Regions from separate parts of the Paenibacillus tritici genome, predicted to be linked through region 2. Evidence: riboswitches for the same ligand, from Rfam matches in the RefSeq annotation. Region 2 holds a riboswitch; each other region holds the start of a gene.
The links. Region 2 has a riboswitch for cyclic di-GMP ahead of KDC22_RS02460 (choice-of-anchor A family protein). Riboswitches for the same ligand answer to the same signal wherever they lie in the genome.

Region 1: another riboswitch for cyclic di-GMP. It lies ahead of KDC22_RS31475 (flagellar assembly protein A); the one in region 2 lies ahead of KDC22_RS02460 (choice-of-anchor A family protein).
Region 3: another riboswitch for cyclic di-GMP. It lies ahead of KDC22_RS04900 (PA14 domain-containing protein); the one in region 2 lies ahead of KDC22_RS02460 (choice-of-anchor A family protein).
Region 4: another riboswitch for cyclic di-GMP. It lies ahead of KDC22_RS21085 (thiamine pyrophosphate-binding protein); the one in region 2 lies ahead of KDC22_RS02460 (choice-of-anchor A family protein).

The regions. Positions count from the first base shown of each region.
Region 1 is NZ_CP073365.1:7,322,412-7,330,537, forward strand. Features, by position in the region: gene KDC22_RS31465 (ABC transporter substrate-binding protein) at 1-991, opposite strand, end outside; gene biuH (biuret amidohydrolase) at 1,026-1,709, opposite strand; cyclic di-GMP riboswitch class I at 2,304-2,396, shown strand; gene KDC22_RS31475 (flagellar assembly protein A) at 2,443-4,128, shown strand; gene KDC22_RS31480 (aldo/keto reductase) at 4,142-5,116, shown strand; gene hcp (hydroxylamine reductase) at 5,215-6,867, opposite strand; gene KDC22_RS31490 (Crp/Fnr family transcriptional regulator) at 7,013-7,717, shown strand; gene KDC22_RS31495 (aldehyde dehydrogenase) at 7,782-8,126, shown strand, end outside.
Region 2 is NZ_CP073365.1:550,193-558,318, forward strand. Features, by position in the region: gene KDC22_RS02430 (hypothetical protein) at 418-603, shown strand; gene KDC22_RS02435 (hypothetical protein) at 1,080-1,562, shown strand; partial or broken gene KDC22_RS33255 (cupin domain-containing protein) at 1,791-2,051, opposite strand; gene KDC22_RS02440 (hypothetical protein) at 2,673-3,821, shown strand; gene KDC22_RS02445 (YukJ family protein) at 3,800-4,546, opposite strand; gene KDC22_RS02450 (ASCH domain-containing protein) at 4,626-5,048, shown strand; gene KDC22_RS02455 (YhjD family protein) at 5,417-5,785, opposite strand; cyclic di-GMP riboswitch class I at 6,500-6,592, shown strand; gene KDC22_RS02460 (choice-of-anchor A family protein) at 6,681-8,126, shown strand, end outside.
Region 3 is NZ_CP073365.1:1,160,666-1,168,791, forward strand. Features, by position in the region: gene KDC22_RS04890 (UDP-glucose dehydrogenase family protein) at 1-719, shown strand, start outside; gene KDC22_RS04895 (sugar phosphate nucleotidyltransferase) at 1,665-3,038, shown strand; cyclic di-GMP riboswitch class I at 3,176-3,256, shown strand; gene KDC22_RS04900 (PA14 domain-containing protein) at 3,271-5,604, shown strand; gene KDC22_RS04905 (glycosyl hydrolase) at 5,800-7,326, shown strand; gene KDC22_RS04910 (discoidin domain-containing protein) at 7,388-8,126, shown strand, end outside.
Region 4 is NZ_CP073365.1:4,851,744-4,859,869, reverse strand. Features, by position in the region: gene KDC22_RS21110 (HAMP domain-containing sensor histidine kinase) at 1-590, shown strand, start outside; gene glpK (glycerol kinase GlpK) at 712-2,217, shown strand; gene KDC22_RS21100 (3-oxoacyl-[acyl-carrier-protein] synthase III C-terminal domain-containing protein) at 2,314-3,306, opposite strand; gene KDC22_RS21095 (hypothetical protein) at 3,423-3,773, opposite strand; gene KDC22_RS21090 (carboxymuconolactone decarboxylase family protein) at 3,880-4,248, opposite strand; gene KDC22_RS21085 (thiamine pyrophosphate-binding protein) at 4,298-5,941, opposite strand; cyclic di-GMP riboswitch class I at 6,056-6,154, opposite strand; gene KDC22_RS21080 (methyl-accepting chemotaxis protein) at 6,658-7,908, opposite strand; gene KDC22_RS21075 (helix-turn-helix transcriptional regulator) at 8,009-8,126, opposite strand, start outside.

The DNA.
Region 1 (8,126 bases), 940 kb from region 2:
ACAATGAGTCCAGATCCTGTCCCTTTTTCACAAAGCCCAGGTCGATCAGATTCTGCTGCAATGTCTCCCAGGCCGTCTCTTCCATCGAGCCCAGCGGAAGCTTCTCCGGCAGAAGCAGAGGGATACTGGCCTTCATCATGCTGACCTCATGCTTCAGATCAAGCTTTTCTCCGTATTTCAGGCCGAATTTCGCCGCTTCCTCAGGGTGATCCAGCGCATAATCCCAACCCTTCATGGAGGCCTGCACGAAGCTGCGGACCATGTCCGGGTCTTTTTTGATCACAGACTCGGTGGTGAAGAGGGTGTCAGCATAGAAATTGATGCCATAGTCGTTCGGGTCAATAATATTGACCTCCTTGCCCTGCTCCTGCACCGCCAGCACTTCATTAATTACATATCCGGGCCAGGCCTTCACTTGACCGGTTAATAACGGACTGAGGTCATATTTGATCGGCATCTCTTCAATTTGCGAAGTGTCGATGCCCGCGCTTTTCTCCATGGCACGGAAGGTCAGCTCTTCGTTGCCGCCCAGCTTGATGCCTACCTTCTGGCCGACCAGATCCTCCATCGTCTTAATGCCCGATTCTTTAAGTGCGAACATGACGAACGGGGTTTTGCGGTATATCGCGGACAACGCTTTGACCGGGACGCCCTTCTCTCTGGCGATGACAATCTGGTCGGCACCGGTTACCCCGAATTCCTCACTGCCCGAAGCCACCATCTGCACCGCAGGGAAATCCGCGCCCCCCGGCCGAATCTCCACATCCAGCCCCGCTTCCTTATAGAAGCCTTTTTCAACTGCGGTGTAGAATCCGGCGAATTGCGCCTGGTGAATCCACTTCAGCCTGAGTACCACCTTCTTCAGCTCACCGGAGCTGCCTGCTCCCTGTCCCTCGGCCTTGCCGGTCTCTGAATGATTGCCGCAGGCTGTGATGAGCAGCATCAGTGAAGTAAGCAGGATGAGCGCTTTAGATCTGGACTTGTTCCACATGGTGATTCCCCCGTTTATGATGTTATTTGGACTATTAATATTGCTCCAGCGCCTTCAGCACCGCTTGTGAATTACTCACACTTCCGAAGACACCGCCCTGCATTTGAACCATACTCAGCGCCGCCAGGTGATTGGCCTCATCCGTAGCCCCCGTGCAATCCTCCAGGATCAGACACTCGTACCCGCGGTCATTTGCTTCCCTCATCGTTGTGTGTACGCAGACATCCGTCGTGATTCCGGTCAGAATCAGGTGGGTAATCCCTTTATTCTTCAATATCAGATCCAGGTCTGTAGCATAAAAGCTGCCTTTGCCCGGCTTATCGACAATGTACTCTCCCGGTACAGGTGCCAGTTCATCAATGATCTGCCAGCCGCGCTCACCCCGGACAAGAATCCGTCCCGCCGGTCCTTCCGAACCGATCTCGGCACCGATTTGCTTGCTGCGCCAACGTTTATTGGCCGGCAGATCGGACAAATCCGGCTTATGCCCCTCCCGGGTATGGATCACAGTGAACCCTGGAATCTCCCGGATGCGTGCCAGCAGCCGCGAGATGGGCTGAATTGCTCTTGCTGTTAAAGAGAGGTCATAGCCCATTCTTTCCACGTACCCGCCTGTGCCGCAAAAATCCGTCTGCATGTCGATAATCATCAGTGCCGTCTTCGCCGGGTCCATAGCGCCGTCATAGGGCCAAATGTATGGTGATGCTGAAATTTGCATGGTTCATGCTCCCCTCCCGAGTTTTCTGCTTTGATTAATGTTATGTTTATTAACATAATGACCATCCGTCTTGCTATGTGTTAGATTATATTACAACATTTTTATCGTGTCTTCGTTTTTATTACGAATTAATATACATTTTGTTTGTGTTTAATCACATATATAACATATACATTACACGATTGCCTCTGATTAGGCCCGCCTCCACCCTTGAATACCATTTAGCCCCACGCCAAAAAAGGCCGCCCAAGACAACAGCCTCAGACGCCCTACGCAAATCACGCTATTCAAGATTTAATTATTCACGAATTTCTCCCATAAGCTGTAAACGCTGGGAAACCAGTTTTCTTGAAATTTAATCTATTTCCACTTGTCGAAATAGGGCTGCACATTTTAAGATTTTTGATAAATAGGCATAATATAGTTGAAAAATAGCTCTTTAAGTACTAGAATTAAGCTTGTTTGCAGAAGTTAATGCAACACAGGAACTAGTGATGACTCTTTTTGTCGATTACAGTCGACCAAGCAGAAGGGACTTCAACTATAATATATAGAAGAAACAAATCGCCTCATACAGAGTGTATATCATTGATCTATTTCTAAAGGCAAACTTCCCGAAAGGGCAGGACGCAAAGCCATGGGCCTAAGAACGCCAAGAGTCGCGTTTAGGGTCGCCAGGCTGCCAATAGAGACCACTTAAGCCAGCTCTCACCGGGAAGCCCTCCCAGGCTTTATGATGTTCTTTTTCTGTACGAATGCCATTGATTATACGAAAAAAAGTGAGGTAACGACCATGCCGCAGCAGTTTATCGAACCAAACCGATATGAATTTGTGGAGTCCTTAATGCTTGAACGTAACGGTCTCCTGGATTCATTCTCTGTAGAGGGCCGAGCTTCTGACGGGGCAAATGGAGATAAGAATGGAATCATCCTCGTGCAGAACAACCAGATATTCATCACTCCCCCGCTGCCCGGCGGCGCTCCCGCCCGGATCTCTGCTATTCACCCTGTTGTACTGAAGATCAACTGGAAGACCGTTACAGAACCGACCGAAGTGACCAAGGCAGATTATATTACCTGGGAGATTTGCGAGAAGCCCCAGTATCAGATTACAGTTTCACCCGACAAGCTGAAGGTCTACTTCACTTTATACCGTGCTGAGAAGTACGCCTGGAATCTGGTCAACTGCCCTGCTGCCTTCGAGGCGGTAGTCCGTGCCCAGCCCAACCCGGCGGTGCTGCTGTCCACGCTTACCATAGAACAGATTATCGCCTCACTGGATAACCGCTTCATTCTGCGCAACTTGAATATTCCGGCCCTGTACGCGGAACTGGAGAACCCCACCTACCTTCCTGTCTGCATTGCTGAAGGACGGGCCCCGCTGCCCGGCAAGGCATCCCGGCTGGAATTATTTCTGCCGGAGCATACGCTGCAGGGCAACGGGATGCTCCAGGGATGCTCTGCCAAGGAGCCTCGGGATACCCTGGAGTACCTCCGGTTTCCGGGGGCTCCTTTTGCCTTGGAGGGGGAGGTGTTCGCCCGCAAATTGCCGCCCGAAGAAGGAATCCCCGGCTTCGACACTGATGGAAGAGTGCTGCCTCCACCGCCGCCGCAGGATATTTACGTCGCCGCCGGAGATCACGCCCGGCTTCTTCCATGCGGCGATATTGTGGCTATGCACACCGGAAGACCCCGCATCTGCGGAGGCACCGGCAGTGTCAGAAGATGTGACTTCCCGGCAGTCCGTGTGCTGACCAGGGAGATGGCGGGCGCTGCCGGTGAACTATTGTTCGCCGGTGACCTCATTGTAACAGAGGATATCGAAGGCCCGCTGCGGATTGAGGCACTGGGTAATGTGTATGTCTACGGCAGCGTATGCCAATCTACGATTGTAGCAACCGGAAGTATCTATATCAGCGGGCAAGCCACAGGGTGCTGCCTGTACGCCGGTCACCCCGGGGTACAGCAGCACCGCTTGCACTGCCTCTCCAGCCTGCTGCTGACCGAGACGGACGGACTGCGCGAGGCAGCGCGGCAGTTAGCCAAGAATGTAGAATCCCGCCAGCAATCGGTGAAATACGGTCTGGTGGTCATGCTGCTAATGGAAGATAAGTACAGCCATATCGCAGGTCTGATCAGCGATCTGCAAGCTGCGCTTAGCAGTATGAACGGCGAGTTCGGGCCCGGTACGGACCAGCTCCTCCATCTGCTGGAGGTGTTCGTCCATCCGGGATCATTCACCGAGATGATTACGGACAGTGTTCTGGGCAGCTTCTCCAGGCTGCTGCGCAAGCTGAGCGAGGATATTGAGCTGCTTCAGGAGGAGCATGTTATTATTAACCTAGCCCGCTCGCAGGGCAGCCTCCTGGAGTCCGGCGGGGAGCTGCTCCTGCGGGAATCTTGCCAGGGCAATAGCTGAAGGAGGGATTATCATACGATATAACCGTCTGGGGAATAGCGGCCTGCAGGTATCTGCTCTGGGCCTTGGAACCAATTCGTTCGGCAAACGGGCGGATCAGGAGACCTCGGTCCGCATTATTCACGCCGCTATGGATCAGGGAATCAACTTCATTGATACAGCCAATATCTATGCCGGCTCCGAATCGGAGCGGATCATCGGCCTCGCGCTTGAAGGCAGCCGCCATGAGGCAGTGCTGGCGACGAAGGCCGGATTGCCGAAGCATGAAGGGCCCGGCGGCAGCGGCTCTTCGCGCCATCATCTGATGCAGGAGCTGGAGGGCAGCCTGCGCCGCCTGAAGACAGACTATGTGGATCTGTATCAGATCCACACCTTCGATCCCTATACACCGCTGGAAGAAACTCTGCGTACGCTGGATGATATGATCTCAGCAGGCAAGGTCCGCTATATCGGCGCTTCCAATTATGCGGCCTGGGAGCTGATGAAGGCGCTGGGGATCAGCGAAGCCCGGAACTTAGCCAAATATATCTCCATTCAGTGCAGCTATTCACTTGCTGACCGCACCCCCGAAACGGAGCTGCTTCCGCTGTGTCTCGATCAGGGCCTTGGAATCATCCCTTACTTCCCCCTGGCCGGCGGTATCCTCACCGGCAAATATGCCGGTAGCGGCAATGTCCCTGCCGGTTCCAGAGCGGAGACCGATCCGAACTTCCGCCGCTTCCTTACCCCAGAGCGCATCTCGCTCGGCGGGCAGGTTAGCGCACTGGCGGACGAGCTCGGCACCTCACCTGCGGCGCTGTCTCTGGCCTGGCTGATGAACCGGCCCGCCGTCTCCACGGTGATCGTCGGGGCCACCGGGGTAGAGCAGGTGCAGCATAATCTGCGCAGCCTCTCCATCCTGCCGGATGCGGCAGTTCTCGAGCAGCTCGATCAGGCCAGCGCCGCCTTCCGCAGCGGCGAACCGTTCGCCGTCTACCGGCTGCCGTAAGCGCTGACGGTGACGTCCATATCCACCATATACACACAAAGCGAGCCCCCGTATACGGAGACTCGCTTTTGTGTTTTTTGGCTCATGATGAATTTGTATTATACGGCGGCAATAAACCGCTCCATGTCTTCCTGAACCGTAGTAATTCCGCCGATGCCGAAGGTGTCTATCAGGACCTTGGCCACATTAGGCGACAGGAACGCCGGGAGTGTAGGTCCGAGGTGGATGTTCTTCACGCCCAGATGCAGCAGCGCCAGCAGCACGATGACCGCCTTTTGCTCATACCACGCAATATTATAGGAGATCGGAAGATCGTTGATATCCGTAAGGCCGAAGACCTCCTTCAGCTTCAGCGCTATGACCACCAGCGAGTAGGAATCATTACACTGGCCGGCATCGAGTACGCGGGGAATGCCGCCGATATCGCCAAGCGCCAGCTTATTATATTTGTATTTGGCACAGCCTGCTGTAAGAATTACAGTATCTCCCGGCAGCTCTGCCGCGAAGTCTGTGTAATAATTCCGGCTCTTCATCCGTCCGTCACAGCCGGCCATCACGAAGAATTGCTTGATTGCACCGCTCTTCACAGCTCCGACCACCTGATCCGCTACATTCATCACGGCCGCATGTGCGAAGCCGCCAATAATCTCGCCTGTCTCGATCTCTACCGGAGCGCTGCAGCTCTTCGCCTGCTCAACCAGCACCGAGAAATCCTTCGCGCCATCAGGGCCAGCCGCAATATGCTGAACTCCAGGATAACCCGTGTTGCCTGTGGTGTAGAGCCGGTTCTTGTAGCTCTCCTTCGGCGGCACGATGCAGTTCGTCGTCATCAGAATCGGACCATTGAAGCTATCGAACTCTTCATTCTGCTTCCACCAGGCATTACCGTAGTTGCCCACGAAGTGGCTGTACTTCTTGAACGCCGGATAATAGTGGGCCGGCAGCATCTCACTGTGCGTATACACATCCACTCCGGTACCCTCAGTCTGCTTCAGCAACGCCTCCATATCCTTGAGATCATGTCCGCTGATCAGAATGCCGGGATTCTTGCCCACACCGATATTGACCTTGGTAATCTCCGGGTTGCCGTAAGCCGCCGTGTTCGCACGGTCAAGCAGCGCCATCACATCCACACCGAACTTGCCGCATTCCAGAACCAGTGCCGTCAGCTCGCCGCCGCTCAGATGGTCATCGAGCGCAGCCGTAAGGCCTTTCTCCATAAAAGCATGTGCGCCCGCTTCGTAGAACCCGAGTACAGCGGCATGTTCCATATAGGCTGCCATTCCCTTCAGGCCATACGTCAGCAGCTCGCGCAAGGAACGGATATCCTCATGCTCCGTGGCAAGCACACCCACAGTTGCCGCCTTATCCATCAGTTCTTCATCTGTAACTGCACTCCAGTTCGCTGCGTCATGCTCTGACAAATACGCGACTACTCCGGCATCAGCCACTCTGCTGCGCCAGGTATCCCGCAGGACAAGTCCTTCCCGGACCTTGGCGGTGAAGTGTTCCGGAACAAAGTTGGCATTGGTAATTGTAGCGAACAAGCTCTCTATAATAAATTTCTCTGTCACCGGATCGGTAATCCCCAGCTCACGGCCACTGCGTGCGAAGATGGCAATACCCTTGAGGGTATACACCAGAAGATCCTGCAGCTTGGCTACCTCACTGGTCTTGCCGCATACGCCCTGAATCGTACAACCCGTACCCTTGGCTGCCTCTTGACACTGAAAACAAAACATATCACTCATTACTTCACTCACTCCTTATCATTAATGGGATAGCTGAACGGGACTGCTCTGTGCCTCGCCTTTACAGTTACCAATAATTGTAGTAGACTTTCGTCTATCAATCGGTAACGAATGTTACCGTTTACTATTCATTTGGAGGAAAAGTATGAGACCTGAGCCTGCAACGCTGCAATCCTGCCTGCTCTTTCGCGGTAAGTCCGCAGATGAAATCGAACGGCTGCTGCATACGCTGGCTTACTCCGTCAGCACTTACCACAAGAACGCTATCATTCTCGCGGAAGGCGATCCGGCGGACCGGCTGGGGATTCTGCTCTCCGGCCGCGTTGAGGTGCAGAAGACGCATCCTACCGGCAGCAGCGTAACCATCGCCCATCTCAAGGAAGGGCAGACTATCGGAGAAGCGGTATTATTCCGCAGGAATAATGCCGTACCCGCCACAGTAACGGCCACGGGTCCCTGCAAGATGATGTTCATCGGTAAGCAGGAGCTGCTGAGATTATTCACTGCGGATACCGATATCCTCACCCGCTTCATCGAGAACCTGTCCGAGCGGCTGGTCCTTGTGAACCGGAAGATCGAGAATCTGTCAGCCGGACCGCTGCGCCGCCGCATCGTAGACTTCCTGCTGGAGCAGGGAGAGCAGCAGAACTCTGATACGCTGAAGCTTCCCTTCAGCCGCAAAGAATGGGCCGAGCATATGAATACCGCCCGTCCTTCGTTGTCCCGGGAGCTTGGATTCCTGCGTGATCAGGGCTGGATCACGTTCAAGGGCAATGAGATCACTCTGCTGAACCGGAGCCGGATGGAGGATTACATCCAGAGCCTGCCTTCTTCGGCAGGCAACCTCTAGGTACCCATTGCCATAGCACATACTATTATGATTCCCTATAGATTTAGATGAGGAGGCTACCATCATGCTGCCGTTCACCGCACAACAGATCGACCAGCTCCTGGCTGAGCATAGACAATGGTTCGCCAGCGGAATCACGAGAACTGCAGGATTCCGGCTGGAGCAGCTTCAGAAGCTGAAGGACGCCATCAAACGCAGCGAAGCGCGGATTATAGCCGCGCTGAACCAGGATCTGCATAAGAGTGAATTCGAGGCTTACGCCACAGAGATTGGATTCACGCTGGACAGTATCGGCTATATGATGAAGCATCTAAGACGCTGGATGAAGCCGGTCAGGGTAGGTTCCCCGCTGCATCTGTTCCCGGCCAGGAGCAGAATCATCGCCGAGCCTTATGGGACGGCACTCATT
Region 2 (8,126 bases):
GAAATTTTCCGATTAAATAATATAATTGGAATTATATCCATTATGAACCAAGGGTGTCTATGTTAAAATAGGTATAAATGTTCAAATAATAGAAAAAAATGTCGAATATTAGGGACGCTGCTGTGTGTGTGTAGAATATTAAGGAAAAAGGGGAATTCAGGTTATGCTTGCAGAAAAACTAATCCGGATTACTGGAATAGTTTTAGAGAGAGTTTTTCGCTCGTGTTATGAATACTTATAAGCTGCAGCAAATGAATAATAGACTAGGAATTGGCCATTATAAGGAAATCAGTCATGCTCGAATATCATTTGAGTAGTTTCGTTGATTTATTTTTACAATGTTAAACACAGAACACGGAGATAGAATCCAACTCTTATAAGGTAAGGCAGAGGAAACTGAGAGGTCCTGCTCTTAAATTGTCTAATCAACAAAACGAGATTAAAGAGCCTGACAGACCAGAGGATCTAATGAATGAGGAACAAGTGGACCTACTAAAACTTAACACTGATCAACTGAAAGAGATTGCCAACATTGGTCAATTAAATGGTAAGAACGAAGATATCCTCACAGAAAATCGAGAATGTAATTATGCTGAACTATAGATTTTGTGCTTGTGCTGAAACATTGGGCTAGGTTTTGTACACATTTCCAAACCAGCTTCAATCTTAGTGCTCGGGATGAAGCCCTACGGGCAGGAAGGGGCGATTCGGCTACCTTAATTCTTAAAGCTAATGAAAAGGGATCAATCAGAAAGAACTGGTTGATCTTATAATCACAAAGAGGATATTATGAACTGATCTGCGAATTACACTTAAAAAAATGTTCCAAAATATGGATATTTTAAGGATTCCTTATTAACTCTTTATAAAGCTATGGAGGGAATGGTTATTAAATTTATGTATTGGTTGATTTTATGGGGGTATTGGCGTTAGCGGGCGAATACAATAGAACTATAGAAACACAGTAGTGTGTTAAACTGTACATTCAAGGGAACAATTAGTTTATCCCGCATCAGCCATAGATGTTTGATTGCTTATTATTGGAAGTGGACAATATCTCAGGAGGGATTGGAGAAAGTATGAAGAAAAAAGACTGGATTGTAGTAATTTTAGTAGTTTCTCTATTTGGGAATGCTGCATTATTTATGAATCAGAAACGTGTCAGCAGAAACGAAGATTTGAAATATGAATTATTGAATGCTTACATTCAACGAGATCTAGCTCAACTTGAAGAAACTATACAATATCAACAAGATAATAATTGGAAAAATGAAACGCTTGTTACACAGAAACTAGATGATACCATCGATTTAATTATCTTGCACAGTGGAATGGAACGACATAAGGATAGAGAAGATACCCTTATGAAATTGTACGATTACATGAATGAGTTCAAGGTTGGTGACACTACTTTTGATGTTAGCCTAAACGATAAGCAACGAGCCGATTACATCCTTTTAGGTCAAAAGCTGCGTTCTAACGGGTGGAATTTTGGTGTAGGATATGATAAAAGCTGGGATTCTTTTGCATCAAAAGTAAACGAGTTCGTAGGAGAATCATAGAAGTTATTATATGCATCGCTCTATCTCTAATTGGGATGTTTTATGGTGGAATTACAGTAATTTTTATACACATATAGTTTAAGAGCCTGTTCAAAAAGCTATCAATTTCAGAAAGAAACAAAAATGCATCGATGCATTAAATGGTAAAATGGAGGTATCCTTACAACCATCAAACCAACTATGCGAGGTGCATTTTCATGGAGTTGCAGTTAGAACTGCTACCCTACCTAAACCGATATCATCGCCAACATTGATACTCATCAAAGTCACTTGAAATGTTTCCCTGTCCATAAAGCAGTACGGTAAGTTTTGCTTTGCTACCTGTTCAATATTCACTACAAGTGGACATTGTCCATAATCTCTTAAGTTTATTTTTCCATAGGGGTAACAATTATAATAATGTTGAGGCAGATATGTCTGATAGTTGTTAATCCAATTGTTATGCATAGGGTAATGCAATTGATACTGATGGCATGAATTATGGTACATACTCATTCTCCTTTTACGATTTTGTGTGTACTTTAGTCATATGCATCTGCCTATATAAAGGAGTGCAAAACCTGCAAAAGTGGGCTGGAGCCTAAAGAGGCCAGGCATAAGAAAATTTCAAATAGCTTCGTCCTTCGTTTCAATGGAAGGTTAAAGACGTCTATAATAAACGTGTAAACACAAGGACACCGATGTGCAAGGCGGTTTAGGAAGAAGTGATATGCTGGTCCAATACTCAGTGTTATTCCAGCGGGAAGGCGGTGCTAAGGTAGCATTTCCGTTCTAACAAAACTTCTAACCAATCTTCTAACAACAACCAAATATCAACAAAACTTTAGAAGTAACTATATGCTTAAAACACGCGATTTATTGCCCAACAGACCCCAGGAAAACCTAATAAATATATGCTGGGTCGCACTCGTAATGAGTAGGCCGGGGGTTCAATTCCCTTCACCAGCATTCTTTCAAAGCCGATAGTGGCGCAGGTTCCCGGTTTTTTGGAACTGCGCCTTTTTTCTATTCAGGCATCAACGTCTAATATTCTTCTAAACTTTATAACAAACATTCTAATATAGTATAGTGTTAAGCATATGGTTGGATGCTAGGAGGCGAGAGTCTTATATGGGAAACCGGACATTCCTGAGTGTTACCAGTGCCGATACAGATTGGATTGATTATGAGAATACAGCTTTCGAGACGAATAATTTTCTCGCTCCAGTATGGTTTTGTCTGGTCAGCCAAGACCAGTTCCAGCGCTATAGCAGGCAGCTTATGCAAGCTTGGAGCAAGATTCAACCCCATATGGACCAACCGGATGTGGAGGATTTGCCGGAGTGGGAGCAGTTCTCCGAGGCCTTCCAATGGCAGATTCCATGGGCGGATGCTGCGGAGCAGCTACGCCTGAGTGTACCCGGCACGCTGGCCCGTTTCCCGTCGCTTGCCACTCCTGTACAGGAGTGGCTGGAGACCTTATCGACCCATGTACAGCGTTATTCATCTGCCGTTATTCATCTGGAGCTTTCGCAATATTTCTCGTTCACGGGCGATCCCGTCCTGTATCTGAGAGACATTCAAGAATACGTTACCCTCTGGCAGTCGCCGCATCCCTCGCAGGAGAAGGTCTGGCAGGGAGCAGCCGATAACTTCTATATGCTGAATGGGGAGCATTTGCCATGGAGAGAACGTACGGCAGCTCAACCGGAGCGAGCTGCCGATATTCAGCCAGCACAGTCCATACCTCCGGCATCCGGGAAGCGCCAGTCCAAATGGCGGCAGGAGCTCTACATCTGGTTGCTTGCGATTCTATCCGCAGCCCTCTTTTTTACCGTCTATATCAAGACCTCCAGTGGTTGGTTGGCGGTGCTCTGCTTCTTCATCCCCTCTATGTGTATCGTTTGGTGGAATATAATTAACGGTCGTAAACAAACCTCCCGTCATCAGCTCGAAGCGGCTAGGACCTTGAAGAGGAACAGTCCCCCTTCTGATGCTGTGCTCAGGATTGAGTATTTCGCCGGGCATTCACCTATTGGGGTGGATGGCATGGAGACCGGTCCTTCGGAGGATAAAGCGTTACCGGATCTTATCCCTTGGCTGCAAATCCTGCAAGCGTCGGTGCTTTCATCTCATGTGGTTGAGCTCATCATCTCTGCTAACCATTCACCAGTCTCTACCTTACCAATTCATTTGAAGCTGGATGAACAGCTGGATGCCAAGGATATCGTATCAGCGGTTAATGCGATGGTGCTGGCTCATGACAAAGCATTCGTATGATTACATTCACTGACTGGCTTGGTCGCATCGCCCTGGTCGTTAGTACACCAGGACTGAGACTGGAAGGCCAGGAAGATAGCGACCCATCTGCGTTCATTCTCAAAATGAATGAGGACGCCGCCGTCTTGCCATGCGCCATTTTCTCTAGCGTACCCGCCGGCGTTGCCTTGATTCATATGAATATTATGAACTCCGCGTCCGGGAGTGAAGCCGAAATACTTATCGGGCTTATCCTCTTCCGGCCCCCAAGGCTCGCCGAATACGTACAGGGTTGCATCCTGTTCCTGTGCCTCCTTTAGATAAGAGGTGATTTTGTCATACAGATTGTTGTGGGGATCGCTGTCTTCGGTTTCATTCGGGTTCGTATTAGGCAGAGCTACCATCTTGTTAGGGATCACCAGGTTCCCGCGGATATAATCAAGGGCAAGATTCCGGTTGTCCCTGGTTATCTCCGTGAAGCCGGATTCAAGTGTGAGCCAACGCGCCGTTTCATCTGACTTGAAATCTTCCCCTACATAATAAAGCACCTGATTGGCTGTGTCTTCCGGTAAATGCTTTGCTTTCTCGCTGGATTGGATGTTGATCGCTAATCTATACTTTTGGATGAAGTCATCTTCAGCCAGTACCTCAATATGATTGTTTTTGTCACCTAGCTTATATATAGTTTCTTCATTGGATAGTTTGCATTTTAATACGCCGTAACCACGATTGAACCCGTTACCCATCCTTCATCAGTCCTCCTTCATAACCCTTATTCTTTCCTTGGGAGGCTATAGTAATGCATCAGAGGAGGCAAGCTATATTATGAAATGTCTGACCATTCGACAGCCGTGGGCAACCCTGATTGCGCTGGGTGAAAAGCAAATTGAAACCCGCTCCTGGCGGACGTCCTACCGGGGGACATTGGCCATTCATGCCGGGATGCAGGTGAATAAGGCCATTTGCAGGACAGAGCCTTATCAGTCCTTGCTCGCCCGTCACGGGTTCACTGCCGACAACCTGCCGGTTGGAAGAATTGTGGCGACCAGCCGTCTTGCGGATTGCTGTGAGGTTACGCTTCAGCAGGTACAGCAGGGCTGGCCGGGCGGAAATGAATATATATTCGGCAATTATACAGAAGGCAGGTTCGCCTGGAAGCTGGAGGAGGTTGTTCCGCTGGTACATCCTATACCTGCCAAAGGACGCTTAGGGTTCTGGGAGTATCCTGTTCTTGAAGAGGAGGATTGACTCCGCCCCGTGTCACAGGGAATAATAATTTTCATCAAAATCCGTGGTTAGCTGGTATAATTGGGATATTCGGCGGGAAATCTTCCTATATATAAGGATAGCGGGCTCTGTGGCGGTAAGCCGCTGAAGCCGGAGCAGAAATGCCGGGAAGGAGCGTATGCATAATAGATGGGTAGCCTTCTTATTGCATGGCTTTGTATGCTTTGTTTGTTTATTGTGTTTAAGGATCAGGTAAGTCGTAGGATTCTGTATCCTGTAGCTTTTGCGGTTATTTGTGGTACGTTAGGGTACTGGACGGTGTTAATGTAATTGGCATCCGGGGTTCGCTCGATTCAAAAGTCCTGCCGCTTGCGGCAGGACTTCTTTGGCTACCAAATTGCAATCCTCTTCTCCATCCCCAGGTAGCTGCGCATATGCAGGGTGGCTTGGGCGGCAATCACATCATCCAGCAGCAGCATCCGCTCATGATAACCCCTGCAGACGAATTTGGCTTCCACCCCAATCTCCAGCCGCTGCTGTTCATAGACCCTCAGACCACGGGCCCGCATCCCGGCACGGACCTCCCGCAGATCGGCAGTTGCGGCATGGACGGCACTCTGAATCACCTCCAGATAAGGCGCGGGCGTGCGCAGCTCGGATGACATCACGGAAGCATCGCGTTCAAAGGCGGATATAATAAGCGGCAGCAAAATATAGGATTTGACCAGCAGGTTGTCCTGGCTCTCTGCTCTCTGCATCCCTCTCAACCCCTTGGCAAGAACATATATTCGCATTGTAACTCAAAGTGCAAAGAATAATCAACGAAATTTATAAACTCAGGCTAACTATGTGACATAATTCACAATAAAATATAAAGAATTATTTTATATTAAAATTGAAATAATAAAGATTAAAAAATCAGTTCAAAGGAGAATGGCAATGAGTCATGAAGGAAGTCTCCGCCGCGGTTTGGTATTCGGGTTCATTCTAAGTGTTCCTCTATGGGTGTCGATCATTGGCTGGGTTCAACTGCTGGGGGTTGCTTAAACGGGTGTTGTCCATAATTGGGTGACACCTGTTTTTTGGGTTTATAGTAATCCATAAATAGGTAATATTACATACCGAAAGGAATAGACTGTAATTATATATACAAATAGAATGATAAATAGGACATATGTATCAAATTTTAATAATAAAAATTAATATAATTATAGAGGATAAGCTACAAGTACTGCGGTTAGGGTCTGATTTCTTGGATTTTTTCGGCAGGCGCAGAAAAGGGTAGTGAGGCCTTAGCCCTTGGGGGACAAGGGGTTGGAGAGAATTATTTTCGAGGGAGTAGCTAAAAATATATTGGAAAAGGATTGACAATAGGACTGGAGACCGGATAAACTGAAATTAGTACAAAAGTAACAAATGTCATAGACTCAACAACGATAATACATAAGCAACTATCAATTTCATATCGAAATCATGTACAAACGCAAACCGTTTCGAAAGAGCGGGACGCAAAGTCAGGAATCTACCGCCCCTTAAGTTGAGGCTAAGGTCGTCCGGCCGCCGTGAAGCTAACCCTTCTTGGCGGTCTTTTTTTGTTATAGTTATGCGGCAGATTCATAGAATAGTTAATAGTTAAATAGGAGGTGTGGACTATTGAGAACTAGAGTGCGGAGAACAGCCGCTGTCTTTCTGGCGGGCATCATGACCTTATCTAGCGCCTTTTCTTGGGGGACGGAGGTAAGGGCAGCTTCGGGTGTGCCTTATAACCCTACAGCGGTTTTGGGAGTTGCAGGCAATTTTAATGCTTTTCTATTCGGAGATTTCGCACAAGGTAATGATCAGATTGAAGGCCGCCTGGCAGCAGCGGGGGATATTACTCTCTCCGGTGGGTACGGAGTGGCCAGGGCATACAGGAATTCAACACCTACGGATGTTCTCGTCGCCGGCAGGAAATTTACACATTCGGGCAGCGGAGAAATCTACGGAAACGTGGTCTATGGGGACAGCATTTCAGCCAATGAGCCTAGCGTTAACATCAAGGGCACGAAGAAGCAGGGCAGCCCGATTGATTTTGCAGCAGAGAGGCAGTATCTGATCTCGCGTTCCGCAGAATACGGGGCATTGTCCAGTACCAATGAGGTTGGTAATAATCATTACGGAGGACTTACCATCAATGCACCGGACCGCTTCAATGTGGTTCATCTGGATGCTGCCACGCTGGCAACTACAAATCATATTCAATTTAACATTGCCGGGAATGCCACATTGATTATTAATATAAGCGGATCTACAGTCAATGTGCCAAGCTTTGCAATGAATAACGGCAGAGCAAGCCAGGTATTATTCAATTTCTACGAAGCGACAAAGGTGGATATCGCGTATACATCCTTTTTTGGGACGATACTCGCTCCTAACGCGGATGTCCATTATTCCGGAGCGGAGCTGTACGGGACTCTAATTGCACAATCTTTTAGCGGCGGAGTAGAGCTGCACCTTGGAATGTACGAGGGAGAGGGACCGCCGCCGAGTCCAACGCCGACAGTAACGCCAACGCCTAGCCCAACACCGACGGTAACACCGACACCGACAGTGAAGCCAACACCGACGGTAACACCGACACCAACAGTGAAACCTACGCCGACGGTAACACCGACACCAACAGTGAAGCCTACGCCGACGGTAACACCGACACCAACAGTGAAGCCTACGCCGACAGTAAAACCGTCACCGACACCTAAGTGCACCCCGACGCCAATACCGACGGTGAAGCCAACGCCAACGCCTACGGTGAAGCCGACGCCGACACCAACAGTGAAGCCGACGCCGACGGTGAAGCCGACGCCAACACCGACAGTGAAGCCAACGCCAACACCGACAGTGAAGCCGACGCCAACGCCGACGGTGAAGCCGACGCCAACACCGACAGTGAAACCGACGCCAACGCCGACGGTGAAGCCAACGCCAACACCGACGGTGAAGCCAACGCCAACACCGACAGTGAAGCCAACGCCAACGGCAGTACCAACACCGACGCCGACGGCAGTGTCAACACCGACACCAACGGCAGTACCAACACCGACGCCGACGGCAGTGTCAACA
Region 3 (8,126 bases), 610 kb from region 2:
TTCTGGCGACGAAGATATCGTTCATTAACGAAATTGCCAACATTTGCGAAAAGGTAGGAGCTGATGTAACCGAGGTGGCAGAGGGGATGGGCATGGACCGGAGAATCGGATCTACCTTCCTGCAGGCCGGAATCGGCTATGGAGGCTCCTGTTTCCCGAAGGATACCAATGCGCTGATCCAGATCGCCGGCAATGTGGATTATGAGTTCAAGCTGCTCAAATCGGTCGTCGAGGTGAACAAAGGCCAGCGGTTCATGATCATCTCCAAGCTGCATGAATCGCTGGGCAGCCTGCGCGGCGCCGTGATCGGTATCTGGGGGCTTGCGTTCAAGCCCAATACCGATGATGTCCGCGAGGCACCGGCCCGCGAGATCGTGGAGGCACTCGTCGCCGAGGGGGCTACCGTGAAGCTGTATGACCCCATTGCCGCCGACAACTTCCGTAAGGAATACGATCATCCGCATCTGCGCTGGTGCGGTCTGGCTGAAGAAGCCGCTGAAGGCAGCGACGCCGTCTGCCTCCTGACCGACTGGAACCAGTTCAAAGAGATCAACCTGCATCAACTGGCAAAGACCATGCGCCGTCAGGTGCTGATCGACGGCCGCAATATCTATACCAAAGACCAGATCGAAGGCACCGGCCTGGAGTATATCTCTGTGGGGCGCCCGCAGATGGGCGGCCTTAGCGGCTTCTCCCAGAGCGTGGCTGGCGCGGTTTAGAGCGGCGATCCACTTGATGCGTTACGCCGAAAGTGGGCTATTCATTGAATGGAAAGGGATAAATCCCATTGAATACGCCGAACGTGGGCTGTACGGTGGAATGAGAGGGATAAATCCCATTGAATACGCCGAAAGTGGGCTGCACGGTGAAATGAGAGGGAAAAATCCCTCTGAAAGCGCCGAAAGTCGGCTGAGTGGCGAAAGGAGAGGGAAAAGTCCCTCTGAAAGCGCCGAAAGTCGGCTGAGTGGTGGAATAAGGAGTAAAAGTGCACTTCATTTCCCCGGTTGCAGGCTAAAAGTGGGAATGAGGAGCAAAAGTGCACTTCATTCCCCCGGATGCAGGCCAAAAGTGGGAATAAGGAGCAAAAGTGCACTTCATTTCCCGGAATGCAGGCCAAAAGTGGAAATGAGGAGTAAAAGTGCACTTCATTTCCCCGGATGCAGGCCAAAGGTGGAAATGAGGAGCAAAAGTGCACCTGATTTCACCTTTGCCGTCGCTTAGGTTGGCGGCGCCCCCTTGGAACAAGAGGCACGCAACATATGCGTCTTTAAATCTTTCCGCACCGCGCAAGCACGGCCCGCGGCCACGGTTCAATTGCCGCAACAACAAGCGGCAATATCCGGATCTTTAGCCGGGAGCTTCGCCCAGAGGGCAGCGAGCGAAGTGGAGAATTCACTGCCTGCGCGAATAGCCAGCAGTTGAAATCTTTATAGGTTACCTGTTAAGGAATGGAGCGGAGAGGAATTTTGGAGCTGTAGGAGCGTTAGCGTCCGCCCTTGTCTCCGGATGTTATCTGCTGCAAGCAATATAATCAACAACATCTGGAGACAACAGCGGCCGTAAGCCCAAAATTCCTTGCAGCGACCCTCATAACAGGCGGGATTTTAACTCACAGCTCCGCAACAAGAAATACCCAATAACAATACGATATGGAGGGTTCACATATGAAACTGGTACTTCTATCAGGCGGTTCTGGTAAACGGCTCTGGCCGTTGTCCAATGATTCACGTTCGAAGCAATTTCTGAAGGTACTGGAAAGCCCGGCAGGTGAACCGGAATCCATGGTACAACGCGTATGGAGACAACTGCAGGAGACAGGAATGGCGGAGTCGTCTTACCTTGCGACCGGCCGCAGCCAGGTGGAGATGATTCAGAGCCAGCTCGGCAGCGAGGTGCCGATAATCGTAGAGCCGGAGCGGCGGGATACCTTCCCCGCTATTGCGCTGACGGCAGCCTACCTGTATTCCATTGCCGGAGTCTCCCCAAGCGAGACTGTAGCGATCCTGCCGGTGGACCCTTATGTGGAATCCTCCTTCTTCGAAACGGTATTACAGCTGGAGAACACCATGCTGGTGAGCGGAGCGAATCTGGCGCTGATGGGCGTAGTTCCAGAACATGCTTCGGAGAAATACGGCTATATCATTCCAACGAGCGCAGAGGCAGGGGCGAGCGGTTACCTGCAGGTGAGCCACTTCCAGGAGAAGCCGGACCGCAAGCAGGCCGAGGAGCTGATCAGCCGGAATGCCCTCTGGAACTGCGGGGTATTCGCTTTCCGTCTGGGCTACCTGCTCGATATCCTGCAGCGCAAAGGGCTGCCGCTGAATTACGAGGAGCTGCAGAAGCAGTATAAGCTGCTCTCCTCTATCAGCTTTGATTACGAAGTGGTGGAGAAAGAGGATAATATCGTGGTCCAGCCCTATGCCGGATTCTGGAAGGACCTGGGGACCTGGAACACCTTAACAGAGGAAATGACCAGCAACCATGTCGGCAAAGGGTTCGTGACCGCTGACTCCGAGGGCACCTGCCTCATTAACGAGCTGGATATTCCGATCACGGTGATCGGGGCGAAGGATCTGATTATTGCCGCCAGCCCGGACGGCATTCTGGTGACGCATAAGGCAGAGAGTCCGCGGATCAAGGAAGTGCTGAAGTCTTTTGAACAAAGACCGATGTACGAAGAGCGCCGCTGGGGCCACTACAAGGTGATTGATTATGTGAAATATGATGAAGGCAATGAGGTGCTGACCAAGCGGATCTTCATCAACGAGGGCAAAAACATCAGTTACCAGCTGCATCACAAGCGCTGTGAAATCTGGACTTTTGTCAGCGGGGAAGCAAGCATTGTGATTAACGAGAAGATGCACAACGTGAAGGCAGGAGATGTGGTAAGGATACCAGAAGGGACCAAGCACGCGATTCTGGCGCTTACAGATGTGGAATTTATTGAGGTGCAGACCGGCTCTGAGCTGGTAGAAGAGGATAACATTCGTATTACTCTGGACTGGGAGGATATAGATCTACATCAGTTCATTTCGTAGGTCCAACTTATCCATTTAACCAATTGTTACAATTTCAAATCAGGTACTGAGAACTATTTTTTGGATAAATTTCGCCAATACTATACATTAAATTTGCATACTGACGATACTTACGGTAAGAGGGATTGATCCTTCCAAAACGACAAAGGCAAACCTAATCGAAAGATAGGGACGCAAAGCTATAGGGCCTTCGCAAGAGTGGCAGCCTGGCTACCGAAAGGAAGAGAATATTGTGAAAACTTACCGTAAGTCTCGTTTGCTCTGCACTGTGTTGTCGCTGGCCGTATTATTGTCTGCTGTACCTGTAGGACTCGGAATAGCCCCGTCATCGGTCAAGGCTGCATCTGCTTCCGGAGCACCTGTGAATCCCAATGCTTCAGCCCAGGCTGTCAAGCTGCTGAACGATCTCTATGAGATCTCGGGAAATGGAATTATCACAGGGCAGCATGATTATTTCGAGAGCCCGGATGAGCTAAGCAACAAGCTGAAGGGAACAAGCGGACATTACGCAGCACTGCATGGTTATGAGCTTGGAGCGATTGGCGGACAGACGGAGAGCGGAGTTGCCAAGCAGCGCAAGAATATCGTCTGGAGTGCGACGAACTGGTCCAGAGCGGGCGGGATTGTCGCTATGACGTTTCACCAGAGCCTTCCGGGCACCAGATATGAATGGTCCAATGTGCAGAAGCCAATCACCCAGGCGCAATTCGACAAATACGTAACCCCCGGCACGACTGAGTATAAAGCGCTGATTGCGGATCTCGATAAAGTGGCCGTTTCCCTGAAAAGCCTGCGGGATGCAGGTGTTCCGATTCTATGGAGACCTTACCATGAGATGAACGGCGGCTGGTTCTGGTGGGGGAAGAAGAACAATTTTGTTGCACTGTGGAATATAATGTATGACCGTTTCGTTAACGTTCATCAATTAAATAATTTGCTGTGGGTGTGGAACCCGAATGCGCCCAATTCCAACTCAGACCCTTACGAACGGACCTATCCGGGTGCGGACAAAGTGGATGTGCTGGCAGCAGATATATACAATAATGACTACTCGAATAAATATCATGATGAACTGTCCAGCCTGGCTGCCGGTAAACCGATTGGCATCGGGGAGAACGGTGAAATGCCAAGTATATCCAAGCTGAAGCTTACCCAGCAGAATTATGTGTTTATGATGAACTGGGGCAAGATGCTCTATGAGAACAACAGCACGGCGACAATCAAGAATTTCATGAATGACAGCTATACCCTGACTCGTGACCAATATAAAGCCTGGGCAGGACCTGTGGCAAGACCGACACTATCGCCAACAGCAACGCCTACACCTGTACCAACAGCAACGCCTACGCCAGTACCAACAGCAACACCTACGCCAGTACCAACAGCAACGCCAACGCCTGTACCAACGTTAGCAGCACCAACAGTCCCTCCGGTACCGAAGCCAGTCCCCGTTCCCAGTGATACGGAACAGCCGCCCCTCCAGAACGGTCTGACGGGAGAATATTTCAAGAATATGACCCTCTCAGGCACGCCAGTGATGGTGCGCGGTGATAATGTGGTCAGCTTCAACTGGCGCCAGGGAACTCCGGCTGCTGCGCTGGGTACAGATGCCTTTTCGATCCGCTGGACCGGCCAGATTAAGCCTGCTTACAGCGAAACCTATCAGTTCTACACTACCTCGGATGACGGTATCCGCTTATATGTGAACGGCACAGCAGTCATTGACAGCTGGGTCAAGCAGAGCGGGACAGTCCGTACCGGAAGCATAGCCCTTACTGCCGGGCAACAGTACGATATCAAGCTGGAATATTATGAGAACGCTGGCGATGCGAATGTCCATCTGATGTGGCAGAGCCCGAGTCAGGTGAAGGCTACCGTTCCGGCCAGTGCATTATTTATAAAAACAAGCAATACCTCCATACCTGCTCCATCTGCAGCACCAACGCCAACAGCAACGCCGGCACCAGTACCAACACTAACGCCAACAGCAACGCCGGCACCAGTACCAACACCAACAGCAACGCCGGCACCAGTAACTACACCGACGCCAACACCAGTGCCGACACCAACGCCGACAGCGGCACCTGCTCCGGTACCCACTCCTACAGCAGTACCGGAGAATCCTCCGGCTGCAAACGGATTGTACGCGGAATACTTCACTAATATGACGCTATCGGGCGATCCCGCTGTAGTGCGCACCGATGCTGTACTTGATTTCAACTGGCGTCAAGGCTCGCCGGATGCCGCCATCGGCATAGATTTCTTCTCCGTACGCTGGAGCGGCAAGATTAAGCCGCTGTATACTGAAACTTATCAGATCTATACCACTTCGGATGACGGTATCCGCGTACGGGTTAACGGTGAGCTTGTGATCGACAGCTGGGTGAAGCAGAGCGGGACCGAACGCTCGGGCAGCATAAGCCTGACCGCAGGCGAGCTGTATGATATTCAAGTAGAGTATTATGAGAATCAAGGGGATGCGAAAGCGCGCCTGATGTGGCAGAGTCCTAGCCAGGCCAAAGGAACGGTTCCGGCAAGCGCACTATTCCTCCCTTCCGCTTCCTAAGCTTATAAGGTCCGCAGCTGTGTTCATTCTTGGCGCTGTTACTGGTTAAGACGTTACAATTATAAATCCTGTAAGCCCACTCTTAATGGCCCTGCTGATCAGCAGGGCTACTAAGCTATAGACGATTCCGGGAAGGCTTAGCCTCCCGGGAGACCTAGTCTACCGGAGCAGTGCGGCTGGAGAAAGGAGATTACATTGAACACTTACCGTAAATACAGGCTATATATAACCATTCTTCCTCTTATCCTTATCCTTTCACTGATCCCATGGGGGACGGGGGAGGGGCGCAGTCTTCCCGCAACCGCCAAGGTTACGACATCTGCCGCCTCCGTACCCGTCAAGCCCATTAATCCCTCGGCCTCCAAGGAGGCTTCCGCATTGCTCAGTTATCTCAGTGATCTCAGCGGCAAAGGCATGATTTCCGGCCAGCATGATTACCTGGAGAGCCCCGATGAATTCAACAACAAGCTCAAAAACACAAGCGGCCAGTATGCCGTTCTGCACGGCTATGAGCTGGGAGCGATAGGCAACCAGTCTAAGGAGACCATCGCCAAGCAGCGGCAGGCTGTCGTAAACAGCGCCATCCGGTGGCATGAGAACGGCGGGATTGTCGCCATGACCTTCCATCAGAATCTGCCGGGAACCTCCCCCATATGGACCAATGTCCATATGCAGCTTAGCCAGGATAAGTTCAATGCTTATGTGACCCCCGGGACTGCGCAGTACAAAGCGCTGGTTGCGGAGCTGGATGAGGTGGCGAAATATTTAGGTGAGCTGCGGGATGCCGGAGTCCCTGTCTTATGGCGTCCTTATCATGAAATGAACGGCGGCTGGTTCTGGTGGGGGCAGAAGGATAACTTCGTTAAGCTCTGGGACCTGGTATACGACCGCATGGTGAACACGCACAAGCTGAACAACCTGCTGTGGGTGTGGAATCCGAATGCCCCGAACAAGTCGTCACAGCCTTACGCCGATTATTATCCGGGTGCCTCCAAGGTGGATATTCTAGCCGCCGATATCTATGACAATGATTTCAAGCAGTCTTACTATGACAGCCTCCTGAAGCTGGCCGACGGCAAACCGATCGGAATCGGGGAGAGCGGAGAGCTTCCAGACCCTGTCATCATGGCTCAACAGCAAAGTAAATGGGTATATACGATGACATGGGGGAAAATGCTGGTTGAGAATAACCCGCCCCTGAAAATCCAAAGCTTCATGAACCATAAATACACGGTATCCCGGGAGGATTACAAGCTTGCGATGGGCCCCAGACTCCCTGCGTTCGCTGCAGGTTCCCGGAAGGGTCTGAGAGGGCAGTATTTCGGCAATATGGACCTGTCCGGCTCACCGCTGCTTACCCGTAACGACAGCAGGATTCAGTTCAACTGGCACGGGAATTCACCGGCAACCGGCATTGCCAAGGATTCATTCTCGGTGCGCTGGACCGGGACACTGAAGCCCCTCTACAGTGAAAAGTACACGTTCACGGCTTCCTCAGATGACGGCGTTCGTGTATGGATCGGCGGCAAGCTGATTATTGACAGCTGGAAGAACCAGAGCAGCGCCAGCAGGGAGGGCAGCATTACGCTCTCCGCGAATACTCCCTACCCGATCAAAGTGGAGTATTACGAGAACCGCGGGGATGCCAGCGTCAGTCTGATGTGGAGAAGTCCCAGCCAGAAGCAGATGATTGTTCCCCAGAGTGCACTGACGCTTCCTTAAGGAAACGTGACGTAAGCCCGGTATAGTGCAGGACACCCCGGAAGAAAGCGAGGACAAGGGAATGAGGACTAGACTAAAAAAGAAACCCAACAAGCAACTTCACCGACTACTTAAATTTGCAGCATTGATCATTCTGTTACTGTTGTCCGTGTCTGTTTTCGGAGAGGATGGGACGAATACCGGCGAGGAGGGAGCCGATTTGTCTACATTGCCAACAGCCAAGGATGCCGGGCCGGAACTGCCGGAAGGGACTGTGATATGGAAGCTCGGCAAGCATGACGGTTCAGCGTCGGAGTTCAGGTCCGCAGGTTCTGCGGGTGTGAAAAAGAATGCCCGCATGGCTTCATCCGCAGCGAAGTCGGCAGAGCTTAAGACGCTGCCCTCCGGCCTGCACGGCGAGACCAATCCGGAGCTGCGGATTCAGTACGAGCTGGATAAGATCCCGGTTAACGGGGTCTTATTTCGCGTCAGCATTATAGATGCTTACAAAGCCGTACCGCAGATGAGTGTATTCTCCAACAGTCAGCTGTCAGGCATCATCCAGATTGCCGGTATTGCCGGAACAGGCAGCAAATATGATTTCCGCAAAAGCTATGAGCTGTACATTCCCAAAGAGCAGCTGGTCAAAGGCACCAACGAACTGACGCTGCGGACTGCCCGCGGCATCTATTCCTCGGAAGCAGAGGATAAGTACAACTGGTTTACATGGGATAATCTCAGTCTGGAGGCGCTGAAGTCTCCGATCAAGGAGCCGATTCACGGCAGCTATACGTTGACCGGGACCGTCGTGAATAACAAGC
Region 4 (8,126 bases), 3.4 Mb from region 2:
GCAGCGAGCTGGTTCAGGTCATTCACGATGAATCGTTGCGTATGGGACGTCTGGTTAAGGATCTGCTGGATCTGGCCCGCATGGAAGCGGGACATACCGACATTCTGAAGGCACAGGTGGATGTGGGAGAATTGCTGGAACGGGTGTACCGCAAGTTCTCGGTCCGGGCCAAGGAAAGGGATATTATGCTTGAACTGAAGTTACCTGAACGGGAGCTGCTCCTTAAGGCTGCTGACGAAGACAAGCTGGAGCAGGTGCTGACCAATCTGCTGGATAATGCCTTCCGCCATACCCCGGCGGACCGGAGGATCTCCATCCTTGCGGACACTGCTACGCTGGAAGGCCGGAGTTATGTAGAGATACAGATCAGAGACCAGGGGGCAGGCATTAACCCCGAGGATCTGCCGTTTATCTTCGAAAGGTTCTACAAAGCCGACAAAGCCCGCCTGCGCGGGGAGACGGGCGGTACCGGGCTTGGACTTGCCATTGTGAAGAATATCGTCGAATCGCATCGCGGCAGTATTTACGCCTCCAGCAAGCTTGGAGAAGGCACGACATTTACCCTGCGGCTTCCTGTCGAAAAACAGTAAACTGAGACCATGCATGACAGCGCCTCTGAGAGCAGAGGTGCTTTTTGTTGAAACCACTACATTAATCTTGTTCATCGTGGAACATATATTTCAAGCTAAGGCTTGCAGGAGGCTGGGCATTATGATCTTATCCTTAGACCAAGGTACCACCAGCTCACGGGCGATTCTCTTCAATGAAGAGGCGGAAACAGTCTCGCAGGGGCAATATGAGATTAAGCAGTCCTTCCCCCGTCCGGGCTGGGTTGAGCATGACCCGGAGCAAATCTGGGAGAGTCAGCTTGCTGCAGCCAGAGACGCCATTGAAGCAAGCTCTGCACCGGCTGAACAGATTACGGCTATCGGGATTACCAACCAGCGGGAGACTGCGCTGATCTGGGACAGAGTGACAGGAGAACCGATCTATCCGGCGATTGTCTGGCAGGACCGGCGGACTGCAGAGCAATGTGAGGAGCTGAAGTCCCGGGGAATGGCCGGAGTGATTGCGGACAAGACGGGGCTTGTCATCGACGCGTATTTCTCGGCGACCAAGCTGGCGTGGATTCTGGACCATGTACCAGGGGCAAGAGACCGGGCGGCTAAAGGGGAACTGCTGGCGGGAACGATAGACACGTGGCTGATCTGGAAGCTAACCGGAGGCACTGTACACGCGACAGACGTTACCAATGCTTCACGGACTATGCTGTACAACCTGCATGAGCGCAAATGGGATGAAGGGCTGATGGATGCGCTGCGCATTCCGCGCTCCATTCTGCCGGAGGTAAGGATGTCCGGCGGAGACTTTGGAGCATGTGATAAGCAGTGGTTCGGCCTGGAGATCCCCATCCGGTCTGTGCTGGGCGATCAGCAGGCGGCGCTGTTTGGACATACCTGCTTAGAAGCCGGCAGCGCCAAGAATACTTATGGAACGGGCTGCTTCATCCTGATGAATACAGGGACGGAAGCCGTTGCGTCCAGCCACGGTCTGTTGACCACGATAGCCTGGGGCATGGGTGATGAGCTCTATTACGCGCTGGAAGGCAGTGTGTTTGTGGCTGGAGCGGCAGTGCAGTGGCTGCAGGAGGGGCTCGGGCTCATCGTTGCTCCCGCAGACTCGGAGGAGAAGGCCAGTGAGGTGGAGGAGAGCGAAGGGGTTGTGGTGGTGCCGGCCTTTACCGGACTGGGCGCGCCTTATTGGGATATGTACGCTCGGGGGGCGATCTTCGGTTTGACGCGGGGCACAACGTCCGGACATCTGGTGCGGGCGACGCTGGAATCGCTGGCCTTCCAGTCCCGTGATGTGATCGGAGCGATGGAAAAGGATGCAGGGATGCCCCTCACCGGCCTGAGAGTGGACGGCGGTGCGGTACGCAACAATCTGCTCATGCAGTTCCAGGCAGATATTCTTGGCAGCGATGTGACACGTACTACCTATTCGGAGACTACAGCCCTTGGCGCCGCACTGCTGGCCGGACTGACCTCGGGGGTCTGGACCCGTGAGCAGCTGGAGAGCTTCAACAAGGCCGAGAAGGTGTTCTCACCGCAGATGGAGCCGGAAGAGCGCGAACGCCGCTACAACGCCTGGCAGGATGCTGTATCGCGTACTATGGGCTGGGAGAAGCACGCAGGCAAGCAGCAGGACGGAGCCTGAAGCAGACGCAAGATAATCATAATGTACCCTCTAACACAAATGGCCCGCTGGCAGAAATCTGCTGCGGGCCGTTTGCATATCTCAATTAGAAGAAGATTAGTACACCATTACGAACGCGACATTCTGCCAGCCCGCGCCTACCGTCCAGAAGAGGACCTTGTCTCCGCGTTCAAGCTGTCCGGTGGTGACGGCTCTGTGGAGGGCAATGAACGGGCTGCTGGTTGAGGTGTAGCCGAATTCATCGCCGATGTAGACTGCTGCCTCCGGGTTAATGCCGGTTTTGCCGGAGACCGCCTTGATGTTCGGGAGGGACAGCTGTGAGAAGCAGGCTGCCTTGACCGACTCAGGAGCGATTCCGTTATTACTAAGCAAGGTGTTGATGGATTCAGAAGCGGCGTCCACACAGATGGAATCATCGAACGGAATGAACTTCACGTTGAACTCTCCTGCAGCGACACCGGTGCGCCCAAGCTGTGCCAAGCCTTCTGCCGGGAAAAGAGAGTTACCGTACACACAGGTGTCCGTCTGGTAGATGGAGTCAATGAAGCCCACCGCATTCTCATCGCGTTCCAGAATGAGCGCGGCAGCAGCATCACCGAAGTTCGCATAATAGACCGGATCATTCTTATTGGCATGAGGTGCAACGTAATCAGAGCCGATGACCAGGGCGCGGCGGATTCTTGGGTTCGCCATCATCTGGCGGCTGACCTGTTCAACTGAAGCGGTCATTCCTGCACAGTTGGCATTGCTGTCAATACAGATCGTATGCGAAGCTCCGTTAATTAAGCGGTGAATCATCAATGAGTTCGTCGGGAATATATATTCAGGAGTCTGGCTTGCGTAAGCGATCAGATCAATATCAGGACCGGTAAGTCCGGTCTTCTCCAGAACATTGCTCGCGGCTTCAAAAGCCATAGTCAGGGAGTTCTCATCCGGGCTGTCGATGCTGTAGCGGTTCTCACGGCCCAGAGTAGCCAGCAGTCCACGGATATCAATACCCTTGTAGTCAAAATGCTGAATGAAAAAATCATTGCCGATTCTTTTGCCTGGATGGTAGATATCAATATCCTTAATGCGAATCCCTGCCATAGTAAACCTCCTAAAAGTATGGTTAGCGATACTTCTCATGAAGTTGCTGTTATGAACCAAGTCATGCGTTTCAAGCTGCTGATTTTGGTTTAATTTTAGTTAATCAAGTTAGTTAATCAAGCTTGTGTCGTCGAAGTGATTTCCAGGTTTTCGAGTCCCGCTTTGCGGCCCAGGCGTGCCAGCTGCATTTTGAGGATCGGGTTGTTCTCCAGTGTAAGACTTACTTTCTGGAAGCCGTCAGACTTGAACATGATGAAGCAGCCTTCAAGCAGCGGCACAACATCAGGTGCGGTTACATTCAGCTTGCGGCAGTCGATATCCAGTGCATATTCAGCAGGGGTAATCGGGTTGATGGTCTGCTGGTAAGCCTGTATGGATTTGAGCCCGTCCTCGTTAGAAAAGGTTCCCTCCAGCTCGATATTGATTACTTTCTTCGCAGTGTCAGTCTTCAAAATAAATTGTCCCATGTTGTTTATCTCTCCCTAATTGTAAGTGGTGATACCCTAAAAACATTGCCAGATAATTCTTAAATGTGCAACCTGAAAGTCGAAATTTGTAAAATCGTGCAGATGATTATCTCACTTCCTCCAGGGTCTCCAGCAGGACATTGAAGGCTGAAATCACCCGTGGAGCCCCCACACAAGGGACGAGATGAAGCAGCACGCCTTTGATCTGCTCAACGGTCATGCCTACCCGCAGCGCCATTACATAATGCACTCCGAGCTGTTCATACTGACCCATCGTAATCAGCGAAGAGATCACAGCAATCTCTTTCCAATCCGATCCGATAGTGGTCCGCTGAAAAATATCACCATAGGCATTGCCCATGATATACTCGGCTAATTCCGGAAAATGCTCTTTGATTGGTGCTAGGGCTTTGGCCCCATAATCCCCTGAAAGATTAGAGAAATGTTCAAGTCCGCTGTTCATGTTCTTGTTCACGCGTCTGCCTCCTGATAGTAAGTTAAGGACTTCTGTATGATACTACGGCTTATGTGAGATCCAGTGTGCGATGGGCCGTAGGAGGCATTTCATCACGGTCGGTCAGCAGCTCGATCACGGCTACCCGGTTAAGGGCGACAGCCTCGCTAATCGCAGCGGCGAACTCGACCTGAGTCTCACAGCGGAAGCCGGCTGCACCAAGAGACTCGGCGAACTTCACGGCATCTACCGGGACCTCGAAGATCGTACCATCAATTCTGCCGGTTGTTTTCTCCATCCCTTTGAGGGCCATATCCAACTGCATATTGTTCACAACGATGAAAATAACCGGAATGTCCTTGCAAACAGCTGTGTTTATTTCAGTTCCGAGCATCATAAAACAGCCGTCCCCGGTAATGCAGAAGACTGTCTCCTCCGGAGCGGCAACCTTGGCACCGATCGCCATGCCAATGGAGTTGCCCATACAGGCAAAGTAGGCATCGAAGATAAAACTGCCGGGCTTCTTCACATTGAACCATTTCACAGCATTGAAGCCATGGCTGCCGTCATCAACAAACACGCTGCTGTTGTAAGGAATCAAATCGCTCATCGTGCTCAATACCGAAGCCAGCGAGAGTCCTGTCAGCACGGGCAGCTCATCATTGTAATCGTTAGGAACCGCTAATTCATGTCTGGTTACCGCTGAGGGGTCCACCAGCTGAAGATATAGCGCCAGGTTGTCCCGTACATCCCCGCCGACAGCGAGGGTCGGTGAGGTGAGGATTTTGCCGACAAAGGTCGGATCTACATCGAACTGGATTAACTGCTGCGGGTGATTCTCCGGCTTCAGATTACAGATGGTCATATCGCTGAGACGGGAACCCATGACGATAAACAGATCGCTGTTGTTCATGAGCTCATCCCCGTGTGTAGAGCCTCCTACTCCGACCGGACCATGGTAGAGCGGATGATCATAAGCAATCGCCCCTTTGCCTCCGGGAGAGGTAACCACAGGAATGTTGAAGGTCTCGGCGAATTGAACTAATTCCTGATGTGCGCCGGAGCGGTTGACCCCCTTGCCGGCAATGATGAGCGGTCTGGTTGAAGCATTGATCGCTGAAGTAATCCGTTCATAGTTCTGATAGCTTACGAGCTTACTGCGTTCCGGCAGAACAATCCGGCATTCTTCAAGCCGCTCTGTCTGGACATCAAACGGCATACACAGATGGACGGGGCCTTTGCGGTCACCGAGGGCGATCGACAGGGCATGATTGAAAATGGTGCTGAAATGGTCGCCGCGTTCAACCAGCTTGCTGAAGAGGGTGGCGGGTCTGAACATTTCAGCCAAATCCGCCAGATAGGAAGTGGAGTCCTGGCATTGGGGAATGCCTAGCTCCTTAATGGATTGATGCCCGGTAATAAAGAGGACCGGGAGATTATTGGCCTTGGCGTGTGCTGCTGCGGTAAGCAGATTCGTTCCGCCCGGACCGGAGGTGCCGAAGGCAACCCCGAGACTGCCGGTTTTTAGCGCATAACCGCCGGCTTCAAAACCCGAGCTCGCCTCATGCCGGCCGGGAATAAACTCAATACCATAGTCAACCAGTTTCAAAGCGATGGGGCAAATAGATTTGCCTATGATTCCAAAAGAATGGGTTACTCCTAGATTACGTAATGCTTCCGCCATAAAATCTGCAACTGTCTTCAGAACATCCACCCCGCAAGTTGTTATTTGTTTATGCCAGCAATAGAAAACCTGTACTCAAAGTAGGAGCACAGGTCTGTTGCACGAAGCACCATAAAAAACGCAAAAATCAGGCGTTCACAGTTTTTCAGCAACCTGGCAGTCATGATCTCACCTAATAGAAATGAGACTGTAGATCCATGGCTTTGCGTCATTCCCTTTCGGAGAATTTTGCCCGGTATGTTGTTATAAATCAATGAATGGAGAATTTTCCTTTACAATATATTCCTCGCTCTGCTTTTGTCAATAACCCCTGGGAGAAGAAACTCGGAATTTGACGAATATTCAGATCAAAAAACCGATAAATATTTAGATTTTCAAACTTTTGAAAATGGGTACGTCTGGAAGACTAAAGTCTTAAAATGCAAATAGGCAATAACCGCTGAAATTGTACGGGTTGAGTCCAAAGACTTATTGCATCCGTCTATTGCTGCTAAGAGACATGGATAGTTTAGAATTACAGGGCTGAAGTATTCTCCAATAGGTCTTAAGAATTACAACGCTTGAAAAACGAATGAACAGCCGGAATCTGGTTATAAAGCATCAATTGTAAAGAAGTGCAAAGCTGTATTTTAGGCCTTATGCACAATTTCAACAATTTGTGAATATTACATAACAATCTTTTATTTTGTTGAAAAAAGAGACACCTCCCGCAAAAAATTCTGCAGGCGTGCCTCTCTTCGGGAATGCTAGAATTTGAAAATATGAATTGTTTTTTGCAGATTGAACACCGCTGAGGTCATCTTCTCCGTCTCGTCGGCTACGGATTGCAGGGCGTGAATCTGTTCATTCATCGCTGCGGATACCTCTTCCGTGCCTGCGGCCGTCTCCTGGGTAATGGCTGAGATATTCTCAATCGCCCCGGAGATCTTAAGTGCGCTCTCCAGCATGAGGTCACTCTCTGCTGAGAAGGAGGAGATCTGCTCGGTTATGTATTGGACACTATGTACGATCTGAGCAAAGATATGGGCCGTCTCCGTAATCATCTCATTCTGTACCTGAACAACCTCTTCGTTGATAGCGATGTTATCAATGGCCTGCTTGATATCCGCCTCAATGCTGCGGACCAGTCCGAATACTTCTTTGGTCGAAGCGGTTGATTCCTCAGCCAGCTTGCGGACCTCCTGGGCTACTACAGCGAAGCCGCGGCCATGCTCGCCTGCACGGGCTGCTTCAATCGAAGCATTCAGCGACAATAGATTGGTCTGTTCCGCAATCTCGGTGATCGTCTTGGTAATCATCGTAATCCCGCGGGCATTCTGGGAGAGGGCTTCAATGGTATCCGCCACCTTTTGGGTAGCCTGAATATTCTTCCGCATGCCTTCTGCCTGAGTATCTACCGATTGCCGACCCTTTTCGACCAATTCCAGCGTATGTACGGAGCGTTTGTTCATTTCTTTGGTGGAATTGGTATAGTTGGAGACTTTGGTTTCAATATCCTTGATGGATTCTGTCATCTCGGCGATATCGGTTGAGATTTCATTGGCGCCCAGTGCCAGCTCATTAGAGGAGGAGGCCACCTGTGCCATTACAAACTTCAGGTTCTGATTCTTGTCTTCAATCCCGCGGCTGGCATCCATCACCTGGCGGGTAATCTGGGAGGCGTCGGTGAGGATTTTTTTTAATTTATCAATCATGGTGTTGAACGAACGGCTGATGTCTCCCATGGAGCCGCTCTCGTCGGCACGGCTGGTGAAGTCACCTTTGGCAATCGTGTGCGTCACATTGGAAATGTCCTCGAACGAAGATGTAAGCGTTCTCTCAATGAAGCGTGCAAGCGGGTAAGTCAGTGCGGCCAGGATCGCCACGAGAATGATGCCGATGAGCAGCCTGTCCATGATAATCAGCGTAATTAACACCGGGACAGCGAATAGAGCGGCAACCAGGTAACAGCCGGTAACAATCTTTTGTTTCAACGGCAGCTTGTTCATCCAGTCCATAATGGTAAGTTCCCCCTAAATAATAATGATGTGTATTGTAATATTATAGGGGATAATAGTGCAATTGGTCTATTGTAAGAAATCATATAATGCTGCAGCCTCACGCAGAGAGGAAGCGACCGTACCCGCAAGGATGCCAGCCCGCACCGTCGATATGAATCCGCTGGCTGAGGAAGCTGAAGGGAGTGACCAGCTGTCTCGTAGCGGCAGCCTGCAGC